4 regions of the Streptomyces sp. NPDC091281 genome follow, and region 1 is predicted to be linked to each of the others. Evidence: riboswitches for the same ligand, from Rfam matches in the RefSeq annotation. Region 1 holds a riboswitch; each other region holds the start of a gene.
The links. Region 1 has a riboswitch for cobalamin ahead of ACIQPQ_RS23295 (energy-coupling factor ABC transporter permease). Riboswitches for the same ligand answer to the same signal wherever they lie in the genome.

Region 1 (7,188 bases):
CCACCCCGCAGGCGTACGTGCCCTCGGCGGCGCTGCCGGTGGCCCGGCCCGCCTGCTGGGTGAGCGTGGCGTCGAGGCCCGCCTCCTCGCCCGGCAGCCCGTCGATGCTGGTGCCCAGGGAACGCAGCCGGGTGACGGCGCGGCACGGGTCGTCACCGCCGAGGCCCTTGGCCTCCCGGTCGACGGCGGCGCTCACGGCGGGCTGGACCTTCTTCGCCTGCTCGGAGTCGGGGAAGGTGGTGAGCAGCTCGCCGAACTGGGAGGCCCAGGTGGAGCGGTCCTCCGCGAGCCCCGTCGACCCGCACTCGTAGAGCGAGGTCGCCAGCCGGTCGTCCGGCCACTTCTCCAGCGCCCCGAGGTCCGTGGACGGCAGGTCGTCCGGCACGGTCCGCAGGTAGGTGAGCGGCGCGATCGCCGTGCAGTAGTCCTTGTCCTCGTAGGCGGCGGCGACGGTCGTGTAGTACGTCCGCATGCGCGACGGCACCTTCGCGGCGGCCCGCGAGCCGGGGTGGTCGGCGCGCAGGTCCTCGTAGTCCCGCAGGGCGCGGCGGTAGTCGGCGCGGCCGCTGCTGAAGTCGGTGCGGCCCGCCTTCGCCACCAGCGCGTCGGCCTCGTCGAGCCGGTCGAGGAGCATCTGCTCGGTCGCCTCGTCCTTGGCGTCGCCGTAGAGCACGACACCGCCCGCGGGCACGGCGAGCAGCACCAGGCCGAGGATCAGGGCGATCGGTGAGCGCGGGATCAGGGCGCGGCTGCGCAGGCCCACGACGGCGCCGTGCGCCGCCGCCGCGATCAGGACCGCGACGTAGAGGACGAGCCAGCCCGTCGGCACGCCGTCCGGGTCGGCGGGCAGCGCCACCAGGAGCAGCACGATCGTGGCCACCCAGCACACGGCGGCCAGGAGCCAGCGCCGGACCAGGAGGTAGCCGAGGCCGAGGCCGCTCAGGTTGAGCGCGGCGACGGCGGCGGCACGCGCCGCGTCCGGGGGCTCGGCCGGCGCGGGCGGGGCGGGCGGGCCCCAGATCTGGACGGGCGGCGGTCCGGGCGGCATGGGCGGCATGGCGAAGCCGGGGCCCTGTGCGGGGGCCGGTGCCGGTCCGGCGGCTGATCCAGGTGCGGGTGCGGGTGTCGGTGCAGGTCCTGGGGGTGGCGGCGGTGTCTGTGCCGGTCCCGTGGCCGGGTCCGGGCCGGACGCCGGGCCGGGTCTCGCCGCGTCCCCCGCTCCCGTGCTGTCCCCCGCCGCTGATCCCGGTCCCGACCCGTGGTCGTGCGGGCCGTACTGATCCCCGGACATCGCTGTCCTCCCCCATTGCCGACGCCGTCGCAACAGCGCCTGATCCCCTCGGACTTGGAAGTGTAAGGGCGGGAAGGACGGGCCGACAGGGGCGGCGGGGTCGATGACCGGTTCGAGTGCCGGGCGGGTCGCCCACCGCCTCCTCGCCGTGGGCGGCGCGGCACCGTCAGGGAGTCGGGATGCCCGCCGGACGACGTGCCGGGCGGCCCAGCCGTACCGGTACGCCGGGGGAGTACAGGACGCTGACCGGGGCCCCGGCCGGTGCGGGGAGCCCGGCGGCGGCGATGAGGTCCTCCTCGCAGACGAGGAGGTCCGCGCGGTACAGGGGCCAGCGCGGATGCTGGTTCGCGAGGTAGGCGGCACCGCCGAAGAAGGCGTTGTGCATGCCCCAGCGGGCGGTCAGGAAGTGCTCCAGCGCGGTCGGTTCCCCGATCCGCTCACCCCGCCGCACCACGATCCGGCTGGACGCCCCGCGCGGCCCCGGCCAACGCCGGGCACTGCGGTAGGCGACCGTGTCCCCGTCGGCGCGCACGCTCATCCGCGCCCACAGGTACGGCAGCCGGAACCCGGCCCGCCCCATCAGCACCGGGATCAGCCGGGAGGCGTCCATCGACCGGAACACCACCCCGCGCCGCCCGTCCGCGTCCACCGAGTACAGCCGCACGTTGGTCTCCGGGAACGACCCGAGGTACGGCACCCCCGGCAGCCCCAGCCAGCCGACCCGGTGCATCCGGAACGCGACGAGCCCGACGTACGTCCGCCCCTCGTGGACGTCCGGCACCGTGCCGCGCGGCAGCAGCGGCGCCACCGTCTCCGGGGCGACGGCCCAGTGCACGAAGCACAGGTCGAGCCACTGCTGCGTGAGCAGGGCCGTCCTTATGGGACCGGGGGCGTCGGGTGTCACTGCGGCGGGCGGCTGCACCGCGCCAGCATCGCAGACGGCACCCCCGGCGGCGGGACGCGGCCCCAGGGCACCCCGGAGCCGGGACCGCGCCGCGCTCCTTCCGGTCCTCCGGCTCAGCTCTCGGCCGGGAGCGGGGGAGCCGGGCGCGGCGCGATCAGCGCGGCCAGGTCCTCCGGGCTGCGGGGGCCCGCCTGGGGGTCGGCGAGCAGGCCCTGGGAGGTGAGGAGGCGCCCGACCGCGACGCCCCACGGCAGGCGCAGGCCCGCCTCCCGCAGGAGATCGGTGCGGGCCAGCGCGTCGGGGGCCGGGGCGGTGTGCGCGCCGGACGGGGTGAGCAGGGCCGCGTCGTCGGCCCAGCGCAGGGCCAGGTCGACGTCGTGGGTGGCCATCACCACCGTCGTACCGGCCGCGCGCAGCCCGTCCAGGGTGGCGAGCAGCCGCTCCTGCCCGTCGGGGTCGAGCCCGGCGGTCGGCTCGTCGAGGATCAGCACCCGCGGCCGCATCGCCACGGCGCCCGCGATCGCGGTCCGCTTGCGCTGGCCGTACGAGAGCAGGTGCGTCGGCCGGTCGGCGAGCGCGGTGATGTCCAGCGCGGCAAGCGCCTCCTCGACCCGGCCGCGCACCTCGGCGTCCGGAAGCCCCAGGTTCAGCGGACCGAACGACACGTCCTGCGCGACCGACGCCGCGAACAGCTGGTCGTCCGGGTCCTGCACCACCAGCTGCACGGACGTCCGCAGCCGGGTCAGCCCCTTGCGGTCGTACGTCACCGGCCGCCCCTCGACCGCGAGGGTGCCGGTGCGGGGGCGCAGGCCGCCGCTGAGCAGCCGCATCAGCGTCGTCTTGCCGCTGCCGTTGCGGCCCAGCAGCGCCAGGGCGCGCCCCCCGCGCACCGTGAAGTCGAGACCGTCGAGCACGACCGGGCCGTCCTCGTACGCGAACGACGCACCCCGCAGGGTGACCAGCTCGCTCATGACAGGGGACCTTCCAGGACGAGAGTGAGGGCGACGAGGGCCAGCAGCAGCCCGGCGCTCAGCACCGTGAAACGGACGGAGACCCGGGCCTCGGGCACCAGCACGCGCAGCGTCCCGTCGTAGCCGCGCCCGGCGAGACCCGTCTGGAGCCGCGCCGCGCGGTCGAAGGCGCGGACGAACGCGGTCGCGCCGAGCCCGGCCAGCGACCGCCACTCAGCGGCCCGGCCGGTGTGCCCGAGCCGGGCGGCCTGCGCCTGACGGATGCGCCGCACCGAGTCCAACAGCAGAAAACTCATGCGGTACGTCACCAGCGCCACGTCCACCACCGGCGCGGGCACGCCCGCCCGCACCAGGCGCGGCAGCAGGTCGGACATCGGCGTGGTGAACGCGAACAGCAGCACGCCCAGCGAGGCCGCCGACGTGCGCAGCATCAGCTCCCCGGCCCGCAGCGGGCCCCCGTCGGCGAGGGAGACCAGGCCGTCCGGCCCGCCCACCTGCACCAGCAGGGTCACCGCGCCGGTCGCGCAGAACCCCAGCGGGACGCGGTACGCCCGCCACAGCCGGCGCGGCGGGACGCCCGCCGGGCCGAGCAGCACGGTCAGCGCCGTCAGCAGGACGAGGGCCGCCCCGGGCCACGGCGGCAGCGAGATCGCGAGCAGGGTCAGCCCCAGCCCGAGCACGGCCTTGTCCACGGGATGGCGGCGGCGCCAGCGACTGCTGTGCGCCGCCGCGTCGATCGGCAGCACCGGGACTCAGACCCGTCCCCGCGCGGACCCCTCGCCCTCGGCGAAGCCCTCCGGCGCCCCTTCGGGTCCGTCGGCGCGGGCCAGGGCGCGGGCCTCACCCTGCCTGCGGCCCCGGTGGACGCCGAAGTAGTAGGCGAGGACGCCCGCGCCGAGCGCCGCCTGCACGGCGAACAGCGCCGACTCGATCTCCCCGGACGGCGGCTCGTACAGCGGGGTGAACCACGGCTCGTAGTCCGGCTCGATCTCGGTGATCGCGGTCTCCGCCTCGGCGTCGGCGCCGACGAACGGCTCCTCCTTGTGGTCGCCGAGCCCGAGGGCCAGCGGCAGCACCGCGAGGGCGAGGACGGCGAGCAGCAGCAGGAGGTTGGTGCGGTTGTTCCGGTTCAGCTTCGGGTTCGGGCTCATCGGGCCACCGCCTCCGTGGTGTTCTTCGCCGCGCCGCGTCCGCCGCCGGTCACCAGCACGCCCAGCCGGGTCAGTTCGCCCTTGCTGGACTGCACCAGCAGCCGCATCACGAGCACGGTCAGCAGGCCCTCGCTCACGGCGAGCGGGATCTGCGTGACGGCGAAGATGGAGCCGAACTTGCCGAGCGCGCCCAGGAACCCGGTGCCGGGGTCGGGGAACGCCAGTGCCAGCTGCACGCTGGTCACGCAGTAGGTGGACAGGTCGGCGGCGAACGCGCCCAAGAACACGGCCGGCATCAGCGGGACCCCGAACCGCTTCAGCAGCCGGTAGACGCCGTAGCCCGCCCACGGGCCGACGATGGCCATGGAGAAGACGTTGGCGCCGAGCGTGGTGAGCCCGCCGTGCGCGAGCAGCAGCGCCTGGAAGAGCAGGGTGATCGTGCCCAGGACGGCCATGATCGGCGGGCGGAACAGGATCGCGCCGAGGCCGGTGCCGGTCGGGTGGGAGCAACTCCCGGTGACCGACGGCAGTTTCAGCGCGGACAGGACGAAGGTGAAGGCCCCGGAGGCGCCGAGCAGCAGGGTGCTCTCGGGGTGCTCCCTGACCTCACGGGTGAGTGACCGGACTCCGTGGACGACGAACGGCGCCGACGCGACGCCCCAGGCGACCGCGTGCGCCGGAGGCAGAAATCCCTCGGCTATGTGCATGGCTTGGCAGACCCTCTCCAGCACCTCGTGGATGGTTGACGCGCCCTGGCCGGTCTCCTGGCTGACGGGTGACACCGCCCGTGCTCCGCCTTCCCGGGTCCGAGGACCCAGTGGCTGCCCGTGAGGGCCGGAGCCGGACTTCCCGATCACAGTGGCGAGGGCCGCACCGGCATCACACCGGATTTCCCGTTCACCAAGGCGTCGTGACAGTAGTGCCAGTACAGGGGCGGTGACAAGCGGCACCGGGGGGCGCGCCCACGGCGGGCGGGGGTCTCACGCACCGGCGTGGCCGCGGGCGCGGGGAGCCGTCCCGCGCCCGTCGTGTGTCCGTCGGGGAAGGCGGCTCAGCGGCCGTGCCAGTCGAGGCAGAGGACGAGGGCGTCGTCGTCGGGGACCGGACGGCCGCGGTGGCTGGTCAGTTCGCGCAGCACGGCGCGCGGCACCTCGGCGGCGGGCAGCAGCCGGGTGGCGGAGATGGCGCGGGCGAGCGCCGCGTCGCCGTACGCCTCGCCGCCGGGGGAGGCGACCGCGTAGACGCCGTCGCTCACGAACACCAGCCGGTCTCCGGGCTGCACCTGGAACTCCTGGGCCACGTAGTCGGTCTCCTCGAACATGCCCAGCGGGAGCTGCGCGTCGAAGTGGACCCGCTCCACCACCCCGTCGCGCAGGCGCAGCAGTTGCGGGGAGCCCGCGTCCACGACGCGGGCGCGGCCGGTGGCCGTCTCGACGTCCAGCATGAGCACGGAGAGATAACTCCGGCCCCGGTAGTGGGCGTAGACCGCCTGGTCGGCCAGGGCCGCCTGGTCGGCGAGCGGGATGCCCGCGCGGCGCGCGTTGCGCAGCGCGTTGACGGCGAGGCTCGTCAGCAGCGAGGCCTCCGTGCCCTCGCCCATGCCATTGGTGACGTACAGCGTCAGCCGGTCGGCCGCGGCGGACCAGTCGAAGTTGTCGCCGTGGATGGCGTACGCGGGCTCCAGCTGGGCGCCCAGCTCGTACTCGGGGAAGGAACAGGAGCGGCCGGGCAGCAACTGCCACTGGATCTCCGCGGCCAGGGTCAGCCGGTCGCGGCGCCGGGCCCGCAGATACAGGTCGGTGTCGCGGTCGGCGACGACCACCTCACGGCCCAGCACCTCCGCGATCTCCCGCAGTTCGTCCAGCGGCGCCGACGCGTACTCCTGGTCCGGCAGGTCCACCGACAGCACGCCCAGCCGGTCACCGCGCACCGACACCGGCAGATGCACCCGCACCAGCCCTTCCTCACCGCGCAGGGGCTGCACGAACGGCTCCTGAGACCCGAACGCCCGCCCGGCCGGGCTGTTGTGCACCGACGGGACGTCCGACGCGCCTTCCGCCCCGCCGACCGCGGGTCCGGCGCTCCCGACGCCTTCCGGGCTCTCCGTATTCTCTGGGTTCTCTGCGTCTTCTGTGTTCTCTGCGTGTTCGATGCTCTCCGTGTTCTCGGGCGCGAACACCGGTTGCAGGGTGGTCAGGCTGTAGTCGGCCATGAACAGCTCCACGGCGCGCGCCCCGTACTGCTCGGCCAGGGCGCGACGGAGCGCGTCCAGCAGCTCGTGCGGCGCCGCCGTCCGTACGGCGCGCTCTGTGGTCTCGAATCTCTTCACGACGGTGATGCACCGATCCTTCGTGGTGGGTCGGCCCGTGAGCCGGAGGTGTCCGCCGGGACCCGTCGGACACCCGCCGCTCGTCGGGCGGGGGTTCGGAAACGCGTGCCCTAGTACGCTGGCGGTCGCCCCAGCGCCTGCGAGAGTGTGACCGTGACTGCCTTCCGTGACCGGCCGGACCCCGACGAGGTGGCACGCGTGACCTCGACGGCCGCCGAGCTGCTGGAAGTGCTGTGGGGCCGCGCCTCGACCGCTCCGGCGTCCGCGTCCCAGCTGCGGGTGCTGCTGATCCTGGAGCACCAGGACGGCATCAACCTGCGCACACTGGCCGACTCGCTGGCCTCCACCCCGCCCTCGACGAGCCGCCTCTGCGACCGTCTCCAGGCCGCCGGGTTCGTGGAGCGCGTGGTCAGCCCCGCCGACCGGCGCGAGGTGCACCTGCACCTCAGCGCCCGCGGCAGGTCCTTCCTCGCCGACCTGCGGGTGCGCCGCCAGCGGGAGCTGCGGACAGTCCTGGCGCGCATGCCCGCCGGGCAGCGGGC
Region 2 (7,188 bases), on a different contig from region 1:
GATCCCGGACGCGGCGTACGACCTGGTGAACCGGCTGGCGGGCGACCTCGGACACACCCTGTGATCGATGTCGACGCCTACGTCAAGGGCGTCCTCGACGGCAGGCGGGCGCTGGTGGCGCGGGCCATCACGCTCGTCGAGTCCACCCGCGCCGACCACCGGGCGCTGGCGCAGGAGCTGCTGACCGAGCTGCTCCCGTACAGCGGGCGGGCGCGGCGGATCGGCGTCAGCGGGGTGCCGGGGGTCGGCAAGTCGACGTTCATCGACGCGTTCGGCACGATGCTGACCGGGCTCGGGCACCGGGTGGCGGTCCTCGCCGTGGACCCGTCGTCCAGCCGGACCGGCGGCTCCATCCTCGGTGACAAGACCCGTATGGAGCGGCTCGCCGTCGACCCGGCGGCGTTCGTCCGCCCCTCCCCCACCGCGGGCACCCTCGGCGGCGTCGCCAAGGCCACCCGCGAGTCGATCGTGGTGATGGAGGCGGCCGGGTACGACGTCGTGCTGGTGGAGACGGTGGGCGTCGGGCAGTCCGAGACGGCCGTGGCGAACATGGTCGACTCCTTCCTGCTGCTGACCCTGGCCCGCACGGGGGACCAGCTCCAGGGCATCAAGAAGGGCGTGCTGGAGCTGGCGGACGTCATCGCCGTCAACAAGGCGGACGGCCCGCACGAACGTGACGCGCGGGCCGCGGCCCGTGAACTGGCGGGCGCGCTGCGGCTGATGCACGGCCGGGACGCCGCCTGGACGCCTCCGGTGCTCAGTTGCAGCGCCCGCGAGTCGGCGGGCCTCGACACGGTGTGGGAGCGGCTGGAGCAGCACCGCACCCTGCTGGACTCCACCGGGCGGCTGGCCGCGAAGCGGCGGGACCAGCAGGTCGACTGGACCTGGTCGATGGTCCGCGACGACCTCCTCGGCCGGCTGCGCACCCACCCGGCGGTCCGCGCCCTCACCCCGGAACTCGAACAGCGGGTCCGGGACGGCGAGTTGACGCCCACACTGGCGGCGGAGCGCATCCTGCGGGCGTTCGGGGAACAGCAGCGGGAGTGAGGGACGGCCCGGTCGGGCCGGCCGGCGGGGGGAGGTCCGCGGCCGGGCCGACCGGGAGCAGAGGCGGCTACAGCCCGACGTCGCGGCCCCGGAGGTCGTCCAGCGACTCGCGCCGCACCAGGAGCCGGGCGCGGCCGTCGCGGACGGCGGTGACGGGCGGGCGGCCGACCATGTTGTAGGCGGAGGCCATCGACAGGTGGTAGGCGCCCGCCACGGGCACGGCGAGCAGGTCGCCGGGGCGCACGTCGTCGGGCAGCGGCACGTCGGCGGCGACGACGTCACCCGCCTCGCAGTGCCGTCCCACGACGGTCGCCGGGGCGAGGGTCGCGGAGCCGGGGCGCCCGACCAGCCGGGGCGCGTACCGGACGCCGTACAGGGCGGGCCGCGGGTTGTCGCTCATCCCGCCGTCGACCGCGACGAAGGTCCGTCCGCCGGTGCGTTTGACGGCCAGTACGTGGTAGACGGCGACGCCCGCCGGTCCCACGACGGCGCGGCCCGGTTCGACGATCAGCCGGGGCACCGGGAGCCCGGCGGAGGCGCAGGCCGAGGTCAGCTCGGCGCGGACCCGGCGGGCGAGGGCGGTGAGGTCCAGGGCGGGTTCGCCCGGCCGGTAGGCGATGCCGTGGCCGCCGCCGAGGTCGAGTTCGGGCAGCACCAGCCCGTGCTGGCGGTGCAGCCGCGACATCAGGCCCACCATGCGGCGTACGGCGGACAGATAGGGCTTGACCTCGGTGATCTGCGAACCCAGGTGGCAGTGCAGGCCGGTGAGGACCAGCTGCGGCTGGTCCAGTATCCGGGCGATGGCGTGCTGGGCGTAGCCGTCGGCGATGGAGAGGCCGAACTTCTGGTCGTCGGTGCCGGTGCGGATCTTCTCGTGGCCGCCCGCGGCGACGCCGGGCACCACCCGGACCATGACCCGCTGACGGCCCCCCGGCCCGACGGCCGCGGCCAGGCGGGCGATCTCCGAGGGGCTGTCGATGACGATCCGGCCGACGCCGAGGCGCAGGGCGGTGGCGAGGTCGTGCGGCGACTTGGCGTTGCCGTGCAGGACGATCCGCTCGGGCGGGAAGCCCGCGGTGACGGCGAGTTCCAGCTCGCCCGCGGAGCAGACGTCGAGGCCGAGGCCCTCCTCGTCGATCCAGTGGATCATCGCCCGGCACAGGAACGCCTTGGCGGCGTAGAGGACGTCGGCGTCGGGGAACGCGTCGCGGTAGGTGCGGCAGCGGTCGCGGACCTCGTGCTCGTCGAGGACGTAGACGGGGGTGCCGAAACGGTCGGCGATCTCGGTCAACGCGACCCCGCCGACGGCGAGTTCGCCGGGCCGGGGCTCGGTGGTGGAGGCGGGCCACACCGACCGCTCGGCGGCGGTGGAGACGGCACGGGCGGTGGCGGGGGCGGTCGTGGGAACGGCGGGGACGTGCGCGGTGGTCATCGGTCGTCCTCCCCTCAGCCGATCCGGGACACGAGCGCGGGGACCGGAGCGGGGCCGGCCGTGCGGTCGGGGGCGGGCGCGGGCCGCTCGGCCGCGGGGGCGGGCGCGGACGGCGCCGGGGCGGGGGCCGAGGATGCCGGGGCGGGGGCGGAGAGCGGCGGGTCGACCGTCACCGTGGTGACGCCGAGCGGGGCGGTGAGGGCGCGCAGCGCGGGTTCGGCGAGCCGGATCCACGGCTGGCCGGTGCCGAGGGTGGCGGCGAGCCGGGCGGCGCTGGTGAAGCCGACGGCCGTACGGGCGCCGAGCGGGGTGCGGAAGAGCCGGGTGACGTTCCCGGCGGGGCCCGGCCGGACCGGGACGTAGAGGGGTCCGGCCGGGGTCCGTTCGCAGGGTTCGGGGTCGTCGCCGCACAGGGGTGCTGCCATGGGATGCCTCCTGAGGGGCCCGGGGACCGGTGGTCCGCGGGTCCGGGGGTGGTTCGGGGAACCTGGTCGTGGTTCCCGGCAAGGACGCTATGCCCGCCCGGCCCGCCGCCGGGACCCGTCCTGACGCGACGCTGACGCGGTGAGCGCCGTCCCTGACGGATCACTGACGGCGCGGGGGCGGGCCGGAGCGGCGCCCGTACCGCGTCAGAGCCAGTCGCGGTGCTTGAAGACGACGTACAGGCTGACGCACACCAGGGCCATCAGGGCGACGGCGAAGGGGTAGCCGAGGGTCCAGTGCAGTTCGGGCATGTGGTCGAAGTTCATGCCGTAGACCGTGCCGATGAGGGTGGGGGCGAAGAGGATGGCGGCCCAGCTGGAGATCTTCTTGATCTCGTTGTTCTGGGCGTGGCCCGCCTCGGCGAGCGCCTTCATCTCCTCGTTCTGCGCCTGGGTGACGAGGGTGGCGTTGACGGTGAGGATGTCGCCGAGCATCTGCCGGAAGCCGTCCACGCGTTCGGCGACGGTGGTGGCGTGGTCGGCGACGTCTCGGAGGTAGCGCTGGAGTTCCTCGCTGGTGCCGTACTTGGCGAAGCCCGCCTCCAGGCCGCGCATGATGGTGAGCAGCGGGCGGGTGGCCCGCTGGAAGTCGACGACCTCGCGGGAGAGCGCGTAGATGCGGCGGGAGACGTTGGGGTCGCCGCCGAACACCTCGGACTCGATCTCGTCGATGTCGTTCTGGAGTCCGGCGACGACGGGCGCGTAGCCGTCGACGACCGCGTCGAGGATCGCGTAGAGCACGGCCTCGGGGCCCAGGGCGAGGAGGTCGCGGTCGTTCTCCAGGCGTTTGCGGACGGCGCCGAGGTCGGGGGCCTGGCTGTGCCGGACGGTGAGGACGAACTCGGGGCCGACGAAGATGTGGATCTCGCCGAAGTCGACCTCCTCCGTCTCGTCGAGGTAGCGGGCGGAGCGCAGGACGACGAAGAGGGTGGTGCCGTAGCGTTCCAGCTTGGGGCGCTGGTGGGCGACGATCGCGTCCTCCAGGGCAAGTTCGTGCAGCCCGAACCGTTCGGCGGCCTGGCCGAGCTGTTCCGGGGAGGGCCGGTAGAGGCCGATCCAGGCCATCGTGCCGGGCTCGCCGGGCAGCCGGGCGTAGATCTCGGCGAGGTCGGCGGGAACGTCCAGGCGGCGGCCGTCGCGGTAGACGGCCGCGTCGACGAGGCTGCGCTCCAGGGGTTCGCGCGGCGGCTCGGCGTCGGTCCAGGGGTCCATGGAGCGTTCGGGCGCGGGGTCGGTGTCGGGGTCGTCGCCGCGGGGGTGACCGGCGGACCGCAGGGGCCACTTCCCGGCGCGGGACGCGCGCGCTCGCCAGTCGGACATGGGCGCACCTCCTGGTGGGACGGCGTGACCGAGCCTAGGTGCTGCGGCGGGGGCCCGCGACGGCACACGGCCGGGCGCGGTACGGGTGCACGGCCGGGGCGTGCTGTTCCCGGTGGGGGCCCGGTTCAATCCCGTGGCACGGGTGGGTCAGGTCACCATCCGAATGGTGGACGTGACGCAGCGCACGGTACGGGGGCGCCGTAGGGTGGGCGGCGCAGCTGGTTCGCCCCGTCCGCCAGGCGGGATGCGTCGTAAGAGGGAACCCGGTGGGAATCCGGGACTGCCCCGCAGCGGTGAGCGGGAACGACCGCCGTCATACGCACTGGACCCTCGGGGGTCCGGGAAGCGACGGCCACTAGGTGTCCCCCGGTGTTGTCCGGAGGGCGTGCCCGCGAGTCCGAAGACCTGCCCGTTGCCCGTACGCGAACCCTCGCGCACGGACATCCCGGTGACCTCGTGGGCGGGTCGGCGTACAGAGCAGACGGACGACCGCGCCGTGCCGCGCGGGGTCGGACCCGTCCGCTCCGTCACCCCTTCGCGCTCTCGTCCCGCCACCGGGATCTCAGGGATTCGTCTCGCGAAGGAGATCTCCGTGACCACCAAGCCCGCAGCCGCGGCAGCACGGGCCACCGTGTACGGCTACCCCCGTCAGGGTCCGAACCGGGAGCTGAAGAAGGCCGTCGAGGGCTACTGGAAGGGCCGCGTCACCGCCGACGCCCTCCGGGCCACCGCCGCCGACCTGCGCCGCGACACCTTGCGGCAGCTCGCCGACGCCGGCATCGACGAGGTGCCCACCGGTCACTTCTCGTACTACGACCACGTCCTCGACACCACCGTCATGGTCGGCGCGGTCCCGGCCCGCCACCGGGCCGCCGTCGACGCGGACGCCCTGGACGGCTACTTCGCCATGGCGCGCGGCACCCAGGACGTCGCGCCGCTGGAGATGACCAAGTGGTTCGACACCAACTACCACTACCTGGTGCCCGAGCTGGGTCCGGACACGGAGTTCACGGCCGACTCCGCCAAGCAGGTCGCCGAGCTGGAGGAGGCCCTCTCGCTCGGCCTCGCGGCCCGCCCGGTCCTGGTCGGCCCGGTCACCTACCTGCTGCTGGCCAAGCCCGCGCCCGGGGTCCCCGCCGACTTCGAGCCGCTCACCCTCCTCGACCGGCTGCTGCCGGTGTACGCCGAGGTCCTCGCCGACCTGCGCGCCGCGGGCGCCGAATGGGTCCAGCTCGACGAGCCCGCCCTGGTGCAGGACCGCACCCCGGCCGAGCTGAACGCCGCCACCCGCGCCTACCGTGACCTCGGCGGTCTCACCGACCGCCCCAAGCTGCTCCTCGCGTCCTACTTCGACCGGCTCGGCGAGGCCCTGCCCGTCCTGGCCAAGGCCCCGGTGGAGGGCCTGGCGCTGGACTTCACCGAGGCTGGCGCCGCCCAGCTCGACGACCTCGCCGCCGTCGGCGGACTGCCCGGCAAGCGGCTGGTCGCGGGCGTCGTCAACGGCCGCAACATCTGGATCAACGACCTGTCGAAGTCGCTCGCCACCCTCGGCACCCTGCTGGGTCTCGCGGACCGGGTCGACGTGGCCGCGTCGTCGTCGCTGCTGCACGTGCCGCTCGACGCGAGCGCCGAGCGCGACATCGAACCGCAGATCCTGCGCTGGCTCGCCTTCGCCCGCCAGAAGACCGCCGAGATCGTCACCCTCGCCAAGGGCCTCACCAGCGGCACCGACACCATCGCGGGCGAACTCGCCGCCAACCGGGCCGCCCTCGCCTCCCGCGCGAACTCGCCGATCACCCACGACCCGGCCGTCCGCTCCCGCGCCGCCGCGGTCACCGACGCCGACGCCCGCCGCTCCCAGCCGTACACCGAACGCGCCGCCGCCCAGCGCGCCCACCTCGGGCTGCCGCTGCTGCCGACGACGACCATCGGCTCGTTCCCGCAGACGGGTGAACTGCGCACCGCCCGCGCCGATCTGCGCGCGGGCCGCATCGACACCGCCGGGTACGAGGAGCGCATCAAGGCGGAGATCCGCGAGGTCGTCTCCTTCCAGGAGAAGACCGGCATCGACGTCCTCGTGCACGGCGAGCCCGAACGCAACGACATGGTGCAGTACTTCGCCGAGCAGCTCACCGGCTACCTCGCCACCCAGCACGGCTGGGTGCAGTCCTACGGCACCCGCTACGTCCGCCCGCCGGTCCTGGCCGGGGACATCTCGCGGCCCGAGCCGATGACCGTGCGCTGGACGTCGTACGCGCAGTCCCTCAGCGACCGTCCCGTCAAGGGCATGCTAACCGGGCCCGTCACCATGCTGGCCTGGTCGTTCGTCCGTGACGACCAGCCCCTCGGCGACACCGCCCGGCAGGTCGCCCTCGCCCTGCGCGACGAGGTCGGCGACCTGGAGACCGCCGGCACCTCGGTGATCCAGGTCGACGAGCCCGCGCTGCGCGAGACGCTGCCGCTGCGCGCCGCCGACCGGCCCGCCTACCTCGACTGGGCCACCGAGGCGTTCCGCCTCAGCACCGCGGGCGTCCGCCCGGACACCCAGATCCACACCCACATGTGCTACGCCGAGTTCGGCGACATCGTCCAGGCCATCGACGACCTCGACGCGGACGTCATCAGCCTGGAGGCGGCCCGCTCGCACATGCAGGTCGCCCGCGAACTCGCCGCGCACGGCTACCCCCGCGAGGCGGGACCGGGCGTGTACGACATCCACTCGCCGCGGGTGCCGAGCGCGGAGGAGGCGGCGGAGCTGCTGCGGACCGGACTGAAGGCGATCCCCGCCGAACGGCTCTGGGTCAACCCGGACTGCGGCCTGAAGACCCGCGGCTGGCCCGAGACGCGGTCCTCGCTGGAGAACCTGGTCGCGGCGGCCCGCACCGTCCGCGAGGAACTGCCCACGAG
Region 3 (7,188 bases), on a different contig from region 1:
CGTCGGCGAGGCCACCGCCGACGCCCTCGTCGCCCGCCTCGCCGACCGCGTCCGCGCCCTGCGCATCGGCCGCAGCGACGACCCCGAGGCCGACTTCGGCCCCATGGTCGGCCGCGACGCCGTCGACCGGGTCCGCTCCTACGTCGACCTCGGCGTCAAGGAGGGCGCCGAACTCGTCGTCGACGGACGGGACTTCACCCTCCCCGGCCACGAGAACGGCTTCTTCGCCGGAGCCTCCCTCTTCGACCGGGTCACCCCCGACATGCGCATCCACCAGGAAGAGATCTTCGGCCCCGTACTCAGCGTCGTCCGCGCCCCCGACTACGAGGCCGCCCTCCGCCTGCCCAGCGAGCACGTCTACGGCAACGGCGTCTCCCTCTTCACCCGCGACGGCGACACCGCCCGCGACTTCACCCGCCGCGTCGACACCGGCATGGTCGGCGTCAACGTGCCCATCCCGGTGCCCGTCGCCTACCACACCTTCGGCGGCTGGAAGCGGTCCGGCTTCGGCGACCTCAACCAGCACGGCCCCGACGCGATCCGCTTCTACACCCGCACCAAGACCGTCACCTCCCGCTGGCCCGCCGCCGGGCTGCGCGAGGGCGCCGGCTTCACGATCCCCACGATGAGCTGAGCGCCGATGACCGTCACCCTCCTCACCGAGGACCAGCAGGCCCTCGTCGAGACCACCCTCGACTTCACCCAGGACCACCTCGCCCCGCACGCCCTCGACTGGGACCGCGACAAGCACTTCCCCGTCGACGTCCTGCGCAAGGCCGCCGGACTCGGCCTCGGCGGGGTCTACGTCCGCGAGGAGTCCGGCGGTTCGGGCCTCACCCGCGCCGACGGCGTCCTCGTCTTCGAGACCCTCGCCTCCGGCTGCCCGGCCGTCGCCGCCTACCTCTCCATCCACAACATGGTCGCCTGGATGGTCGACCGCTACGGCGACCCCGCCCAGCGCGAACGCTGGCTGCCCCGGCTGTGCGCCATGGACGACCTCTCCAGCTACTGCCTGACCGAACCGGGCGCCGGGTCCGACGCCGCCGCCCTCACCACCCGCGCCGTCCGCGACGGCGACCACTGGACGCTCACCGGCGTCAAACAGTTCATCTCCGGCGCGGGCGCCGCCCAGCTCTACCTGGTCATGGCCCGCACCGGCGGCGACGGGCCCTCCGGCGTCTCCGCGTTCCTCGTCGACCGCGACGACCCCGGCCTCTCCTTCGGCCCGGACGAACGCAAGATGGGCTGGAACGCCCAGCCCACCCGGCAGGTCCTTCTCGACGCCGTCCGGGTGCCCGCCGACCGGCTCCTCGGCGGCGAGGGCCAGGGCTTCCGCATCGCCATGAACGGCCTCAACGGGGGCCGCCTCGGCATCGCCGCCTGCTCCCTGGGCGGCGCCCGCAGCGCCCTGGACCGCAGCCTCGTCCACCTCGCCGACCGTGAGGCGTTCGGCATGCGGCTCCTCGACGCGCAGGCCCTGCGGTTCCGCCTCGCCGACATGGCGACCGAGCTGACCGCCGCCCGCGCCCTCGTCCACCAGGCGGCCCGCGCCCTCGACGCGGGCGACCCGCAGGCGCCGTACCTCTGCGCGATGGCGAAGCGCTTCGCCACCGACACCGGGTACACGGTCGCGGACCGCGCGCTCCAGCTGCACGGGGGGTACGGCTACCTCAGCGAGTACGGCATCGAGAAGATCGTGCGCGACCTGCGCGTGCACCAGATCCTGGAAGGGACCAACGAGATCATGCGAGTCATCGTGGCACGGGGCCTGACGGAGGCGTTCGGATGAGCGGCACCCCCGCCGGTGAATCCGGCGCGTCCACACCGAGCGGCCCCGCGCCCGGTCCCGCCGAGGACGCCTCCACCGTCCTGCTCAGCACCACCGGCCGGACCGCGCGCATCGTCCTCAACCGGCCCCGCGCCCTCAACGCCCTCGACCACGCCATGGTCCGCCGTATCGACGCCGCCCTCTCCGCCTGGGAGCAGGACCCGGCCGTGGAGGCCGTCGTGATCAGCGGTGCGGGGGAGCGCGGGCTGTGCGCGGGCGGCGACATCCGGGCCATCCACGACGACGCCCGCGACGGCGACGGCTCCGCCGCGGCCGCGTTCTGGCGCGACGAGTACCACCTCAACGCCCGTATCGCCCGCTACCCCAAGCCCTACGTCGCCCTCATGGACGGCTTCGTCATGGGCGGCGGCGTCGGCGTCTCCGCGCACGGCAGCGTCCGCGTCGTCACCGAGCGGTCCGTCGTCGCGATGCCGGAGACCGGCATCGGCTTCGTGCCCGACGTCGGCGGCACGCACCTGCTCGCCCTAGCCCCCGGCGAACTCGGCACCTACCTCGCCCTGACCGGCGCCTACCTCGACGCCGGGGACGCCCTCCTCACCGGTCTCGCCGACCACTACGTCCCCTCCGACGCGCTCGGCGCCCTCACCGACGACCTCGCGGCGCTCCCCGTGCGCGATGCCCTCGCCCGGCACGTACGGCCCGCTCCGGACGGGGAGTTGGTCCGGGACCGGGAGTGGATCGACGCCTGTTTCGCCGCCGACACGGTGGAGGAGATCATGCGGCGCCTCCTCGCCCACGGCGGCCCGGCCGCCAAGGAGACCGCCGAGACCCTCCTCACGAAGTCCCCGACCTCCCTCAAGGTCACCCTGGCCGCCCTGCGCCGGGCCCGCCGCCTCGGCCCGCTGGAGCGGGTCCTCGACCAGGAGTACCGCGTCTCCTGCGCCGCCCTGGCCACCCACGACCTCGTAGAGGGCATCCGCGCCCAGGTCGTGGACAAGGACCGCGACCCGCACTGGTCCCCGGCGACCCTCGCCGAGGTCACCGACGCCGACGTGGCCCGCTTCTTCGCCCCGCTCGGCGACCGCGAACTCGGCCTCGCCCCGGCCGGACCCACCGAGGAGGAGGCCTGGTGAGCGCCGTCGTCGCCTTCGTCGGACTCGGCCACATGGGCGGCCCGATGGCCGCCAACCTGGTGAAGGCCGGACACCGCGTCCGCGGCCACGACCTCGTCCCGGACGCCCTCGCCGCCGCCGTCACCGCGGGCGTCGAGGCCGCCGCCTCCGCCGCCGGGGCGGTCGCGGACGCCGACGTCGTCGTCACCATGCTGCCCGCCGGACGGCACGTCCTCGGGCTGTACGACGAGATCCTCGCCGCCGCCCGCCCCGGCACCCTCTTCGTCGACTGCTCCACCATCGACGTCGCCGACGCCCGCACCGCCCACGAACGGGCCGTGACGGCGGGGATGCGGGCCCTGGACGCCCCCGTCTCCGGCGGCGTGGTGGGTGCCGAGGCCGCCACTCTCACCTTCATGGCGGGCGGCGGCGACGCGGAGTTCGCCGAGGCCCGGCCCCTGCTGGAGGCCATGGGCCGCCGGGTCGTGCACTGCGGCGGCCCCGGCGCCGGACAGGCCGCGAAGATCTGCAACAACATGATCCTCGGCGTCTCCATGATCGCCGTCAGCGAGGCCTTCGTCCTCGGCGAACGCCTCGGCCTCTCCCACCAGGCGCTCTACGACGTGGCCTCCGCCGCGTCCGGGCAGTGCTGGGCGCTCACCGTCAACTGCCCCGTCCCCGGCCCCGTTCCGGCCAGCCCCGCCAACCGCGACTACCGGCCGGGCTTCGCCGCCGCCCTCATGGCGAAGGACCTCGGCCTCGCCGCCGACGCCGCCCGCGCCACCGGCACCGACACGGAACTCGGGCGCCGGGCGGCTGAGTTGTACGCGGCCTACGCCGAACAGGTCGGTGCCGCCGAGGACTTCTCCGGCATCGTCCGCACCATCCGCGACCGGGGAGAGGAGCGCACCGCATGACGGGCGTACGGGAGAGCGACGGGGCGACCGGTGGTCCGGCGGGGGAGTACGAGACGATCCGGGTCGAGCGCGAGGGCCGTACCGCCCTGATCACGCTGGACCGGCCGAAGGCCCTCAACGCGCTGAACCTGAAGGTCATGGAGGAGGTCGTGGCCGCCGCCGAGGCCCTGGACCGGGACCCGGAATGCGGCTGTGTCGTCATCACCGGCTCGGAACGGGCCTTCGCGGCCGGGGCCGACATCAAGGAGATGGCCGACCGCGACTACCTCGACATGTACCTCACCGACTGGTTCACCGCCTGGGACCGCCTCGGGCAGCTCCGCACGCCGACGGTCGCGGCGGTCGCCGGGTACGCGCTCGGCGGCGGCTGCGAACTGGCCCTGCTCTGCGACATCGTGCTCGCCGCCGACACGGCCGTCTTCGGCCAGCCGGAGATCAAGCTCGGCGTCATCCCCGGCATCGGCGGCTCCCAGCGCCTGACCCGCGCCGTCGGCAAGGCCAAGGCGATGGAGCTGTGCCTCACCGGCCGCACCATGGACGCAGCCGAGGCCGAACGCGCCGGACTCGTCTCCCGGATCGTCCCCGCCGACGCGCTGCTCGGCGAGGCACGCGCCGTCGCCGCGACCGTCGCCGGGATGTCCCTGCCGGTGGCGATGATGGCGAAGGAGGCCGTCGGCCGCGCCTTCGAGACGACCCTCGCCGAGGGCGTCCGCTTCGAACGCCGCCTGTTCCACGCGGTGTTCGCCACCGCCGACCAGAAGGAGGGCATGGCCGCCTTCACGGAGAAACGGCCGCCCGTCTTCCGCCACCGGTAGGCCCCGCGGCGCGCCCCCGGCGCAGGCCGGGCGGCGCGCCGGTAAGGGTTCGGTGTGAGGGGCTCCCCGGCGGGGGTCCGGCCCTTGGCCAGGACCTCCGCCGGGGAGTACCGTCCCGTCCGGTATCGACGACGGACACGGAAGCCGGTGGAAATCCGGCACGGTCGCGCCACTGTGAACGAGCCGCCCCACCGCGGGCCGCCCGTGAGTCAGACCCTTGGCCGTCGTCCTGTGCACCACCGAGATGGGACGCGAACTCCCAGAGGAGGCCCCGCCATGGCGCAGCATGTCGCCCCGCCCGCCAGCACCCCCGCCGTACCGGCCCGACTGCCGCTGAGGGACATCGCGCCCTGGGCGGTCTTCTTCGGCGTCCTGATGCTGGTGCTGCTGTACTTCGTCGGCGCCGAGCAGGGTGCCACCGCCGTCGTCTCCGGCGAGGACGTCCACGAGTGGGTGCACGACGCCCGCCACCTGCTCGGCTTCCCCTGCCACTGACGAGGGGCGCCGCACTTCCATGAACTCCGCGATCGTCCGTAACCTCCTCGTCCGCGGCATGCTCGCCGGCCTCGGTGCCGGTGTCCTCGCCCTGGTCGTCGCCTACTTCCTCGGCGAGCCGAACGTCGACAGCGCCATCGGCTTCGAGGAGTCCCACGCCCCCGCTCACGAGCACGAGGTCGAACTCGTCTCGCGCGGCCTCCAGTCCACCGCGGGCCTGGCCACCGGCATCCTCGTCTACGGGGTCGCCTTCGGCGGCATCGCCGCGCTCGCCTTCTGCTTCGCGCTCGGCCGCGTCGGCCGCTTCGGCCCCCGCGCCACCGCCCTGCTGCTGTCGGGCGCCGCGTTCGTCGCCGTGTACGCGGTGCCGTTCTTCAAGTACCCGGCGAACCCGCCCGCGGTCGGCGACCCCGACACCATCGCCCGCCGCACCACCCTGTACTTCCTGATGATGGTGCTCAGCGTGCTGCTCGCGGTCGCCGCGGTGATCGTCGGCAAGCGGCTCGCCCCCCGGCTGGGCACCTGGTACGCCACCGTCGCCGCGGTGGCCGGTTTCCTCGTCGTGATCGGGCTGGCGTACGCCTTCCTGCCCACGGTGAACGAGGTGCCCGGCGACTTCCCGGCCGCCCTGCTGTGGCGGTTCCGGCTCTCCGCCCTCGCCCTCCAGGCCACGCTGTGGGCCGGATTCGGCCTCGTCTTCGGCGAACTCGCCGAACGCCTGATCCACCCCCGGCCGGCCGCGGTTCCCGCGGGCGCGGCGGCTGCCTCCCCGCAGTGAGCCGACCGAGCCGTCCGGCACGACGGGAGGGCCCGCGGAACCGTCCGCGGGCCCTCCCGCGTTCTCCCGGTGACCCCGCCGGACCGACTCCGTCACCGGCACGGCACTTCAGGACGGGCAGGACACCATGCGCGAACGACCGGGCCGATTAGCCACGGACCCCGACCGCGGAGACTTCGACCGCGGGGACGGGACCGGCGGCGAGGAGCGCAGGAGGAGCCGAGTGAGCCGACAACCCCAGCCGCGCCGCATCACCCTCGGCGGTCGCGAGGCGGTCGCCCTCACCCCGGAGGAGTACGCCCAACTCGTCGCCAGCCGACGGCAGATCGGCGGCCAGAGCGCCCGCGTCCGGGTGCTCGGTGAACAGGTGCGGCGCACCGACCGCCTCCTGCGGGAACTGGAGACCCTGGTCGCCGCACCCGGCGAGGGCTGCACGCACCCGCCGGACCCCGACCCCGCCCCCGGCTGCCTGCGCTGCGCCGTGGCCGACCTGCTCCGCCGCCACCGGGACACCGGCCGCTGAACTCCCGTACGCGCGGGACCGGTCCGTACGAGCGGCCGGGATCGGCCTGTCCGGGCGGCCGGGTCAGTCCGTGGCCGTGTTCGTGGTCGCGTCGAGCGGACGGCCGAGCCGCAGGTTCCAGCGCCCGGACCGCCCGCTGACCTCGGTCGCCGTCAACGGCGCCACGTCCAGCCGCCAGAACGCCTCCACGGGCGCCCCCACCACCCGCACCACCACGGCCCGTACGACGTCCGGCTCGACCACCGCGACCGTACGGCCCTCGCCCGCCGCCGCGTCCAGCCACACGGCGACCCGGTCGCACAGGTCCCGTACGGACTCCCCGCCGTGCGGCGCCGACGCGGGGTCCGCGAGCCAGCGGGCCACCGCCTCCGGCTCCGCCGCGCCGACCTCGGCCAGCGTCAGGCCGCGCCACCGGCCCACGTCCAGCCCCGCCAACCCGGCCGCCACGGAGGCCTCCTGGACGTCGAGACCGAGCGCCGCCGCCGTCTGACGGCACCGCGCCGACGGCGACGTCACCACGCGCGTACCGCCGGGCAGCGACCCGGCCGCCGCGCGGGCCCGCGCCGCCCCGGCGGGCTCGATCGACGCGCCGTCGTCGAAACGGACCTCCCGCAGCGAGGCGTTCATCGCGGGCGGGACGAAGGTGACACGGCTGGTCACACGCGTACTCCTGACGGGAGGGAGACAGAGAACGGCGAGCGGGCCACGGTGCTCACGGGGTGCGCGCCTCCACCGGGTACGGCACGTACGTCCGCCGGT
Region 4 (7,188 bases), on a different contig from region 1:
GGCCCTGCTCACGCTGGTCACCGCCGTGCTCGCCGGGACGTTCCGCTTCGAGCAGGTCCCCGGTTCGGTGGACGCGACCCGCGTGGGCATCACGCTGCGTCCCCAGCGGCTGCTGCTGAAGCCGGTCCCGCGCTGAGCGACCGGCGCCCGCCGGCGTGCGGTCAGGCGGCCTCCGGGCCCCGGAACGTACGCCGGTAGGCGTTCGGGGTGGTGTCGAGCGCCCGGACGAACTGATGGCGCAGCGCCGCCGCCGTGCCGAACCCGGTGCGCCAGGCGATCGCGTCCACCGTCTCGTCCGTCGCCTCCAGCAGCCGCTGGGCGAGCAGCACGCGCTGGCGCAGAATCCAGCGGTAGGGCGTGGTGCCCGTCTCCTGCTGGAAGCGACGGGCGAAGGTGCGCGGCGCCATGTGGGCGCGGGCGGCGAGCTGCTCGACCGTGACCTCCTGGTCGAGGTGCTGCTCCATCCACCCGAGGACCTCCCCGACCGTGTCGCAGGGCGCGGCGGGCAGCGGGCGCTCGATGTACTGGGCCTGCCCGCCGTCCCGGTGCGGCGGCACGACCATCCGCCGGGCGATCCGGTTGGCCACCTCCGGCCCCTGCTCCTTGCGCACCAGGTGCAGACAGGCGTCGATCCCGGCGGCGGTCCCGGCCGAGGTGATCACCGGGTCCTCGTCGACGTACAGCACGTCGGGCTCGACGGTCACCCGCGGGTACATGCGGGCCAGCTGGTCGGCGTGCCGCCAGTGCACCGCGCACCGGCGTCCGTCCAGCAGACCGGCCGCGGCCAGCACGAACGCGCCCGAGCAGACGCTCAGCACCCGTGTGCCCCGGTCCACGGCCCTGCGCAGCGCGTCCAGCATCGCCGGCGGGTACTCCCGGACCGCGTAGGTCTCCCCGGCCGGCACCGCGATGAGGTCGGCCGTCTCCAGCCGGTCCAGTCCGTGCGCGACGCCCACGGTGAACCCGGCGTGGGTGGTCAGCGTCGGGCCCTCGGCGGAGGCGACGGCGAAGTCGTAGACCGGCAGGCCCTCGTCGCTGCGGTCGATGCCGAAGACCTCGCAGACGACCCCCAGTTCGAAGGGGTGGACACCGTTGAGCAGGATCACGGCCACGTTCTGGAGCATGCGTCCAGTGTGCACCCGAGCTGGCAGGAATTTGAAGGTGTGCGGCAGTACTGCCACTGTCAGGAGTGTCGGGGCGGTACGAAACTTACGGCATGAACACGAACGCACTCACGGCAATCGCCACCGCCCTGACCGTCCTCGTCGTCTTCCTCCTCCTCATGGCTCCGGCGCTCGTGGGACTGCGCCACGAGCGCCGGATCGACCGCCAACTGGCGGCGGCGGAGCGGGGGGAGGACCGGAGCCCCGAAGGGGCCTCGGCTCAGAACTCCTCGTCCAGGTCCACGGTGCCCTCCACCGCGACCTGGTACGCCGACGGACGGCGCTCGAAGAAGTTGGTCAGCTCCTGAACACCCTGGAGCTCCATGAAGGAGAACGGGTTCTCCGAGCCGTACACCGGGGCGAAGCCTAGGCGGACGAGCCGCTGGTCGGCGACGCACTCCAGGTACTGGCGCATCGACTCGGTGTTCATGCCCGGCAGGCCGTCACCGCACAGGTCGCGCCCGAACTGGAGCTCCGCCTCGACGGCACCCCGCAGCATGTCGGTGACCTGCTGCTCCAGTTCGGCGTCGAACAGCTCCGGCTCCTCCTTGCGGACGGTGTCGACGACCTCGAACGCGAAGGACATGTGCATGGTCTCGTCGCGGAACACCCAGTTGGTGCCGGTGGCGAGACCGTGCAGCAGGCCGCGGCTGCGGAACCAGTACACGTACGCGAAGGCGCCGTAGAAGAACAGGCCCTCGATGCACGCGGCGAAGCAGATCAGGTTGAGCAGGAAGCGGCGGCGGTCGGCCTTCGTCTCCAGCCGGTCCAGCTTCTCCACCGAGTCCATCCACTTGAAGCAGAACTCGGCCTTCTCGCGGATCGAGGGGATGTTCTCCACCGCGGCGAACGCGGCCGTCCGGTCCTCGGGGTCGGGCAGGTAGGTGTCCAGCAGCGTCAGATAGAACTGGACGTGCACGGCCTCCTCGAAGAGCTGCCGGCTCAGGTAGAGCCGCGCCTCGGGGGAGTTGATGTGCTTGTACAGCGTCAGCACCAGGTTGTTCGCCACGATCGAGTCACCGGTGGCGAAGAACGCCACCAGGCGGCCGATCAGGTGCTGCTCCTCCGGCGACAGCTTCGCGAGGTCGGCGACGTCCGAGTGGAGGTCGACCTCCTCCACGGTCCACGTGTTCTTGATGGCGTCCCGGTAGCGCTCGTAGAAGTCCGGGTAGCGCATGGGGCGCAGCGTCAGCTCGAAGCCCGGGTCGAGAAGGTTCTGATTGCTGGACATTACTGGCAGGCCTCGCAGGACTCGGGGTTTTCCAGGGAGCAGGCGATGGCCTCTTCGGAGGACACCTGCTGGACGGGGATGGTCTTCTCGGGCTGCGCCTGGGCCTGGGCCGCGCGCGCGATGCGGGTGGCGGGCCGGGAACGCAGGTAGTACGTCGTCTTCAGGCCCGACTTCCAGGCGTACGCGTACATCGAGGAGAGCTTGCCGATGGTCGGCGTCTCCAGGAACAGGTTCAGCGACTGCGCCTGGTCCAGGTACGGCGTCCGGGCGGCGGCCATGTCGATCAGGCCGCGCTGCGGGATCTCCCACGCCGTGCGGTACAGCGCGCGCACCTCGTCCGGGATCCACACGAAGTCCTGCACCGAGCCGTTGGCCTCGCGCAGCGCCTCACGGGTGCGGGCGTCCCACACGCCGAGGTCCTTCAGCTCCTGCACCAGGTAGGAGTTGACCTGGAGGAACTCGCCGGACAGCGTCTCGCGCTTGAACAGGTTGGACACCTGCGGCTCGATGCACTCGTACACGCCCGCGATGGACGCGATGGTGGCGGTCGGCGCGATGGCCAGCAGCAGCGAGTTGCGCATGCCGGTGGCGGCGATCCGCTCGCGCAGCGCCGCCCAGCGCTCGGGCCAGGTGAACTCGAAGCCGTAGTGGTCGGGGTGGAGCACACCGCGGGCGGTGCGGGTCTTCTCCCAGGCGGGCAGCGGGCCGTTGCGCTCGGCGAGGTCGGCGGACGCCTCGTAGGAGGCGAGCATGATCCGCTCGGCGATCCGGGTGGACAGGGCGCGCGCCTCGGGGGAGTCGAACGGCAGCCGCAGCTTGAAGAAGACGTCCTGGAGGCCCATCGCGCCCAGACCCACCGGACGCCAGCGGGAGTTGGAGCGGCCCGCCTGCTCGGTCGGGTAGAAGTTGATGTCGACGACCCGGTCGAGGAAGGTGACCGCGGTGCGCACGGCCTCGTCCAGCCGCTCCCAGTCGATGTCGCCGCCGGTCACGAACGCGCCGAGGTTGACCGAGCCGAGGTTGCAGACCGCGGTCTCGCCGTCGTCGGTTACCTCCAGGATCTCCGTGCAGAGGTTGGAGGAGTGGACGACGTGTCCGGCCTCGGCCGTCTGGTTGGCGGTGCGGTTGGCGGCGTCCTTGAACGTCATCCAGCCGTTGCCGGTCTGCGCGAGGGTGCGCATCATGCGGCCGTACAGCTCACGGGCCGGGATGGTCTTCCTGGCGAGGCCGTCCGCCTCGGCCTTGCGGTAGGCGGCGTCGAACTCCTCGCCCCACAGGTCGACCAGGTCGGGCACGTCGGCCGGGGAGAACAGCGACCACTGCTCGTCGGCGTTGACGCGGCGCATGAACTCGTCGGGCACCCAGTGCGCGAGGTTCAGGTTGTGCGTACGGCGGGCGTCCTCACCGGTGTTGTCCCGCAGCTCCAGGAACTCCTCGATGTCGGAGTGCCAGGTCTCCAGGTAGACCGCGGCGGCGCCCTTGCGCCGCCCGCCCTGGTTCACGGCGGCGACGGAGGCGTCCAGCGTCTTGAGGAACGGCACGATGCCGTTGGAGTGCCCGTTGGTGCCGCGGATCAGCGAACCGCGGGAGCGGATGCGGGAGTAGGACAGGCCGATGCCGCCGGCGTGCTTGGAGAGGCGGGCCACCTGGTGGTAGCGGTCGTAGATGGAGTCCAGCTCGTCCTTGGGGGAGTCGAGGAGGTAGCAGGACGACATCTGGGGGTGCCGGGTGCCGGAGTTGAAGAGGGTCGGGGAGGACGGGAGGTAGTCCAGCCGGCTCATGAGCCCGTAGAGCGCGGCGACTTCGTCCAGGGCGCGCACCGAGTCGTCCTCGGCGAGTCCGGCGGCGACGCGGAGCAGGAAGTGCTGGGGCGTCTCGACGACCCTGCGGGTGTGCGGGTGGCGCAGCAGGTAGCGGCTGTGCAGGGTGCGCAGGCCGAAGTAGCCGAAGCGGTCGTCGGCGGCGGGGTCGATCAGCGCGTCGAGCCGGGCCGCGTGCAGCCGGACGAAGGCGTCGGTGCGGTCGGCGATGAGGCCCTCGCGGTGGCCGACGGCGACCGAGTCGGTGAAGGTGGTGACGCCCTGGGAGGCCGCCTCGGCGCGGATGCTGATGGTCAGCAGCCGGGCCGCCAGCCGGGAGTAGGCGGGGTCCTCGGCGATGAGTCCGGCGGCCGCCTCGGTGGCCAGCTCGCGCAGCTCGGCCTCGTCCGCCCGCGCGGACCGGCCGCGCAGCGCGGCGGCGGCGACCCGTCCGGGGTCGGCGTCGGGGAGGTCGGCGGTCAGCTCGGTCAGGGTCCGCAGCAGTGCGGTCCCGGGACCGTCGGTCTCCACCTGGACTGCTGAAGCCGGTTCGGCTGGCGCGATGGTCACTGGGGGCTCTCCCTCGCTCGGCGGGGGCCTGGCGGAGGGCAGGGGGCAGCACACGAGCGCGCACGGCGTCGCGTCCACCGGCCCACTCCGCGAGACCCGGACGTCAGGCACCCGCACCGGACGGTTCGGGTGCGCTGCCGGCAGGTCCTCGGACTGACCACGCGTGCGGAAACACGCAAGTACACCGTTGCGGGACAGTTCCGGATTCGCACCGGATTCCCCTGCGGCGACAGCGAGCACGAGCATACATCTTGTGTCGCCCTGTCGCGCCAGCCCCAGATGTTGTGTCGGGGTGGCTCCGCAGCGTCAACGGGCCGCCGAAGCATAGTGCTTACGGCGGCCCGTCGGCGTGTCTGTCCAGGGGTGGCGCGGAAGGTGTCGGCAAAACGCCAGGGGTGGCGCCCGCGCCCGGTCGCGCTAGTGCGAGGAGCCCGCCGTGGCGGGCGGCAGCTCCACCTGGACGCCGGGGTCGCCGGAGTCCGCGGTGTAGTCCTCCGGGCGGGTCTCGTCGACGCCCTCGGGGGCCTTCAGCGCCTTCAGGACGAAGGTGAGGACCACCGTGACGGCCAGGTTCAGCACGAACGCGGTGAGGCCGATGTAGCCGATCTCACCGATGCCGGGGATCTCCTTCGACGAGCCGCCGAAGTGCTTCTGCGTCGGCGAGGCCACGCCGTACGCGGCGACCGTGCCGTAGACCATGCCGACCGCCCAGCCCGCGAGCAGCGCCCAGCGGTGGAACCAGCGGGTGAACAGGCCGCCCACCAGCGCCGGGAAGGTCTGGAGGATCCAGATGCCGCCCAGGAGCTGGAAGTTGATGGCGACCGTCTTGTCCATGGTCAGCACGAAGACCAGCGCGCCCACCTTCACCAGCAGCGAGACCAGCTTGGAGACCCGGGTCTCCTCCTTGGGCGTCGCGTCGGGCTTGATGAAGTCCTTGTAAATATTGCGGGTGAAGAGGTTCGCCGCCGCGATGGACATGATCGCCGCCGGGACCAGCGCGCCGATGCCGATCGCCGCGAAGGCCACGCCCGCGAACCAGTCGGGGAACATGTCCTCGAAGAGCTGCGGGATGGCGAGCTGCCCGTTGGACACCTTCACCCCGGCCGCGATCGCCATGAAGCCCAGCAGCGCCAGCAGGCCCAGCATCAGGGAGTACAGCGGCAGGATCGTGGTGTTGCGGCGGATCACCTCGCGGCTGCGCGAGGAGAGCGTCGCGGTGATCGAGTGCGGGTACATGAACAGCGCCAGCGCCGAACCCAGGGCGAGCGTGGCGTACGTCCACTGCCCCGCCTCGGCCGGGACCAGGGCGCCGCGGGGCGCGCCGGTCGCCGGGTTGGTCTGCGCGAAGGCGTCGCCCGCCTTGGCGAAGATGTCGTCGAACCCGCCGAGCTTGATCGGGATGTAGATGATCGCCACCGCGATCACGAGGTAGATCAGCGTGTCCTTCACGAACGCGATCAGCGCGGGTGCCCGCAGCCCCGAGGAGTAGGTGTACGCGGCCAGCACGCCGAAGGCGATCAGCAGCGGCAGGTCCTTGACGAACCAGTTGGTGTCCTCGCCGCCGCCCACGCCCATCACGTCCAGCACCGCCTGGATGCCGACGAGCTGGAGCGCGATGTACGGCATGGTGGCGAGGATGCCGGTGACGGCGACGGCCAGCGACAGCCCCTTGGAGCCGAACCGGCCCCGCACGAAGTCCGAGGTGGTGACGTACCCGTGCCTGTGCGACACCGACCACAGGCGGGGCAGGAAGGTGAAGATCAGCGGGTAGACCAGGATCGTGTAGGGCACGGCGAAGAAGCCCGCCGCCCCGGCCGCGTAGATCGCCGCGGGCACGGCGACGAAGGTGTACGCGGTGTAGAGGTCGCCGCCGAGCAGGAACCAGGTGACCCAGGTGCCGAACGACCGGCCGCCGAGGCCCCATTCGTCGAGGCTGTGCTCGTTCTCGGCCTTGCGCCAGCGCGCGGCGAGGAAGCCCATGACCGTGACGGCCAGGAAGAAGAAGATGAAGACGGCGAGCGCGACGCCGTTGACGCCGTCGTTCACTCGGACGCACCGTCCTTCGGCTGCGGGGCGGTGTCCGGTCCGGTGCCGGGGGCGGGCCGGGCGGCGCCGTGGCGGGCGCGCTGGTCACGCCGCCAGAGCTGGTGGGCGAGCACGGTCAGCAGGGTGGACAGCAGCACCCACAGCATCTGGTACCAGTAGAAGAAGGGGATGCCGATGAAGGCCGGGTCCGTCTTGGCGTAGGACCCGACCCAGAGCATCGCCACGAAGGGCGCGAACAGACACAGGCCGATGACGACGCGCAGGGGCGTCACCACCGGCCTGGCCGGGACTTGTGGGGGTGTGGACACAGGGCGGCTCCGTCCCTCGCTGATCACTTCGGTCGCAGGTGCAACGCGCAGCGAAATGTAGGTGACGGAAA

Region 2: another riboswitch for cobalamin. It lies ahead of metE (5-methyltetrahydropteroyltriglutamate--homocysteine S-methyltransferase); the one in region 1 lies ahead of ACIQPQ_RS23295 (energy-coupling factor ABC transporter permease).
Region 3: another riboswitch for cobalamin. It lies ahead of ACIQPQ_RS09335 (CbtB-domain containing protein); the one in region 1 lies ahead of ACIQPQ_RS23295 (energy-coupling factor ABC transporter permease).
Region 4: another riboswitch for cobalamin. It lies ahead of ACIQPQ_RS07295 (ribonucleoside-diphosphate reductase subunit alpha); the one in region 1 lies ahead of ACIQPQ_RS23295 (energy-coupling factor ABC transporter permease).

What each region holds. Positions count from the first base shown of each region.
Region 1 covers NZ_JBIVUY010000009.1:21,975-29,162, forward strand. Annotated here, with positions in the region: gene ACIQPQ_RS23270 (hypothetical protein) at 1-1,048, opposite strand, end outside; gene ACIQPQ_RS23275 (YqjF family protein) at 1,458-2,213, opposite strand; gene ACIQPQ_RS23280 (energy-coupling factor ABC transporter ATP-binding protein) at 2,309-3,166, opposite strand; gene cbiQ (cobalt ECF transporter T component CbiQ) at 3,163-3,912, opposite strand; gene ACIQPQ_RS23290 (energy-coupling factor ABC transporter substrate-binding protein) at 3,919-4,317, opposite strand; gene ACIQPQ_RS23295 (energy-coupling factor ABC transporter permease) at 4,314-5,024, opposite strand; cobalamin riboswitch at 5,054-5,259, opposite strand; gene ACIQPQ_RS23300 (PP2C family protein-serine/threonine phosphatase) at 5,369-6,646, opposite strand; gene ACIQPQ_RS23305 (MarR family transcriptional regulator) at 6,794-7,188, shown strand, end outside.
Region 2 covers NZ_JBIVUY010000003.1:472,873-480,060, forward strand. Annotated here, with positions in the region: gene scpA (methylmalonyl-CoA mutase) at 1-64, shown strand, start outside; gene meaB (methylmalonyl Co-A mutase-associated GTPase MeaB) at 61-1,047, shown strand; gene lysA (diaminopimelate decarboxylase) at 1,115-2,479, opposite strand; gene ACIQPQ_RS10195 (SAV_915 family protein) at 2,494-2,904, opposite strand; gene ACIQPQ_RS10200 (magnesium and cobalt transport protein CorA) at 3,109-4,281, opposite strand; cobalamin riboswitch at 4,534-4,688, shown strand; gene metE (5-methyltetrahydropteroyltriglutamate--homocysteine S-methyltransferase) at 4,874-7,188, shown strand, end outside.
Region 3 covers NZ_JBIVUY010000003.1:93,276-100,463, reverse strand. Annotated here, with positions in the region: gene ACIQPQ_RS09360 (CoA-acylating methylmalonate-semialdehyde dehydrogenase) at 1-634, shown strand, start outside; gene ACIQPQ_RS09355 (acyl-CoA dehydrogenase family protein) at 641-1,789, shown strand; gene ACIQPQ_RS09350 (enoyl-CoA hydratase/isomerase family protein) at 1,786-2,922, shown strand; gene mmsB (3-hydroxyisobutyrate dehydrogenase) at 2,919-3,818, shown strand; gene ACIQPQ_RS09340 (enoyl-CoA hydratase) at 3,815-4,633, shown strand; adenosylcobalamin (AdoCbl) riboswitch at 4,761-4,862, shown strand; gene ACIQPQ_RS09335 (CbtB-domain containing protein) at 4,910-5,128, shown strand; gene ACIQPQ_RS09330 (CbtA family protein) at 5,148-5,906, shown strand; gene ACIQPQ_RS09325 (hypothetical protein) at 6,130-6,429, shown strand; gene ACIQPQ_RS09320 (histidine phosphatase family protein) at 6,493-7,089, opposite strand; gene ACIQPQ_RS09315 (short-chain fatty acyl-CoA regulator family protein) at 7,142-7,188, opposite strand, start outside.
Region 4 covers NZ_JBIVUY010000002.1:622,281-629,468, forward strand. Annotated here, with positions in the region: gene ACIQPQ_RS07275 (cytochrome P450) at 1-136, shown strand, start outside; gene ACIQPQ_RS07280 (GlxA family transcriptional regulator) at 162-1,124, opposite strand; gene ACIQPQ_RS07285 (hypothetical protein) at 1,217-1,471, shown strand; gene ACIQPQ_RS07290 (ribonucleotide-diphosphate reductase subunit beta) at 1,384-2,394, opposite strand; gene ACIQPQ_RS07295 (ribonucleoside-diphosphate reductase subunit alpha) at 2,394-4,763, opposite strand; cobalamin riboswitch at 4,885-5,022, opposite strand; gene mctP (monocarboxylate uptake permease MctP) at 5,181-6,809, opposite strand; gene ACIQPQ_RS07305 (DUF3311 domain-containing protein) at 6,806-7,117, opposite strand.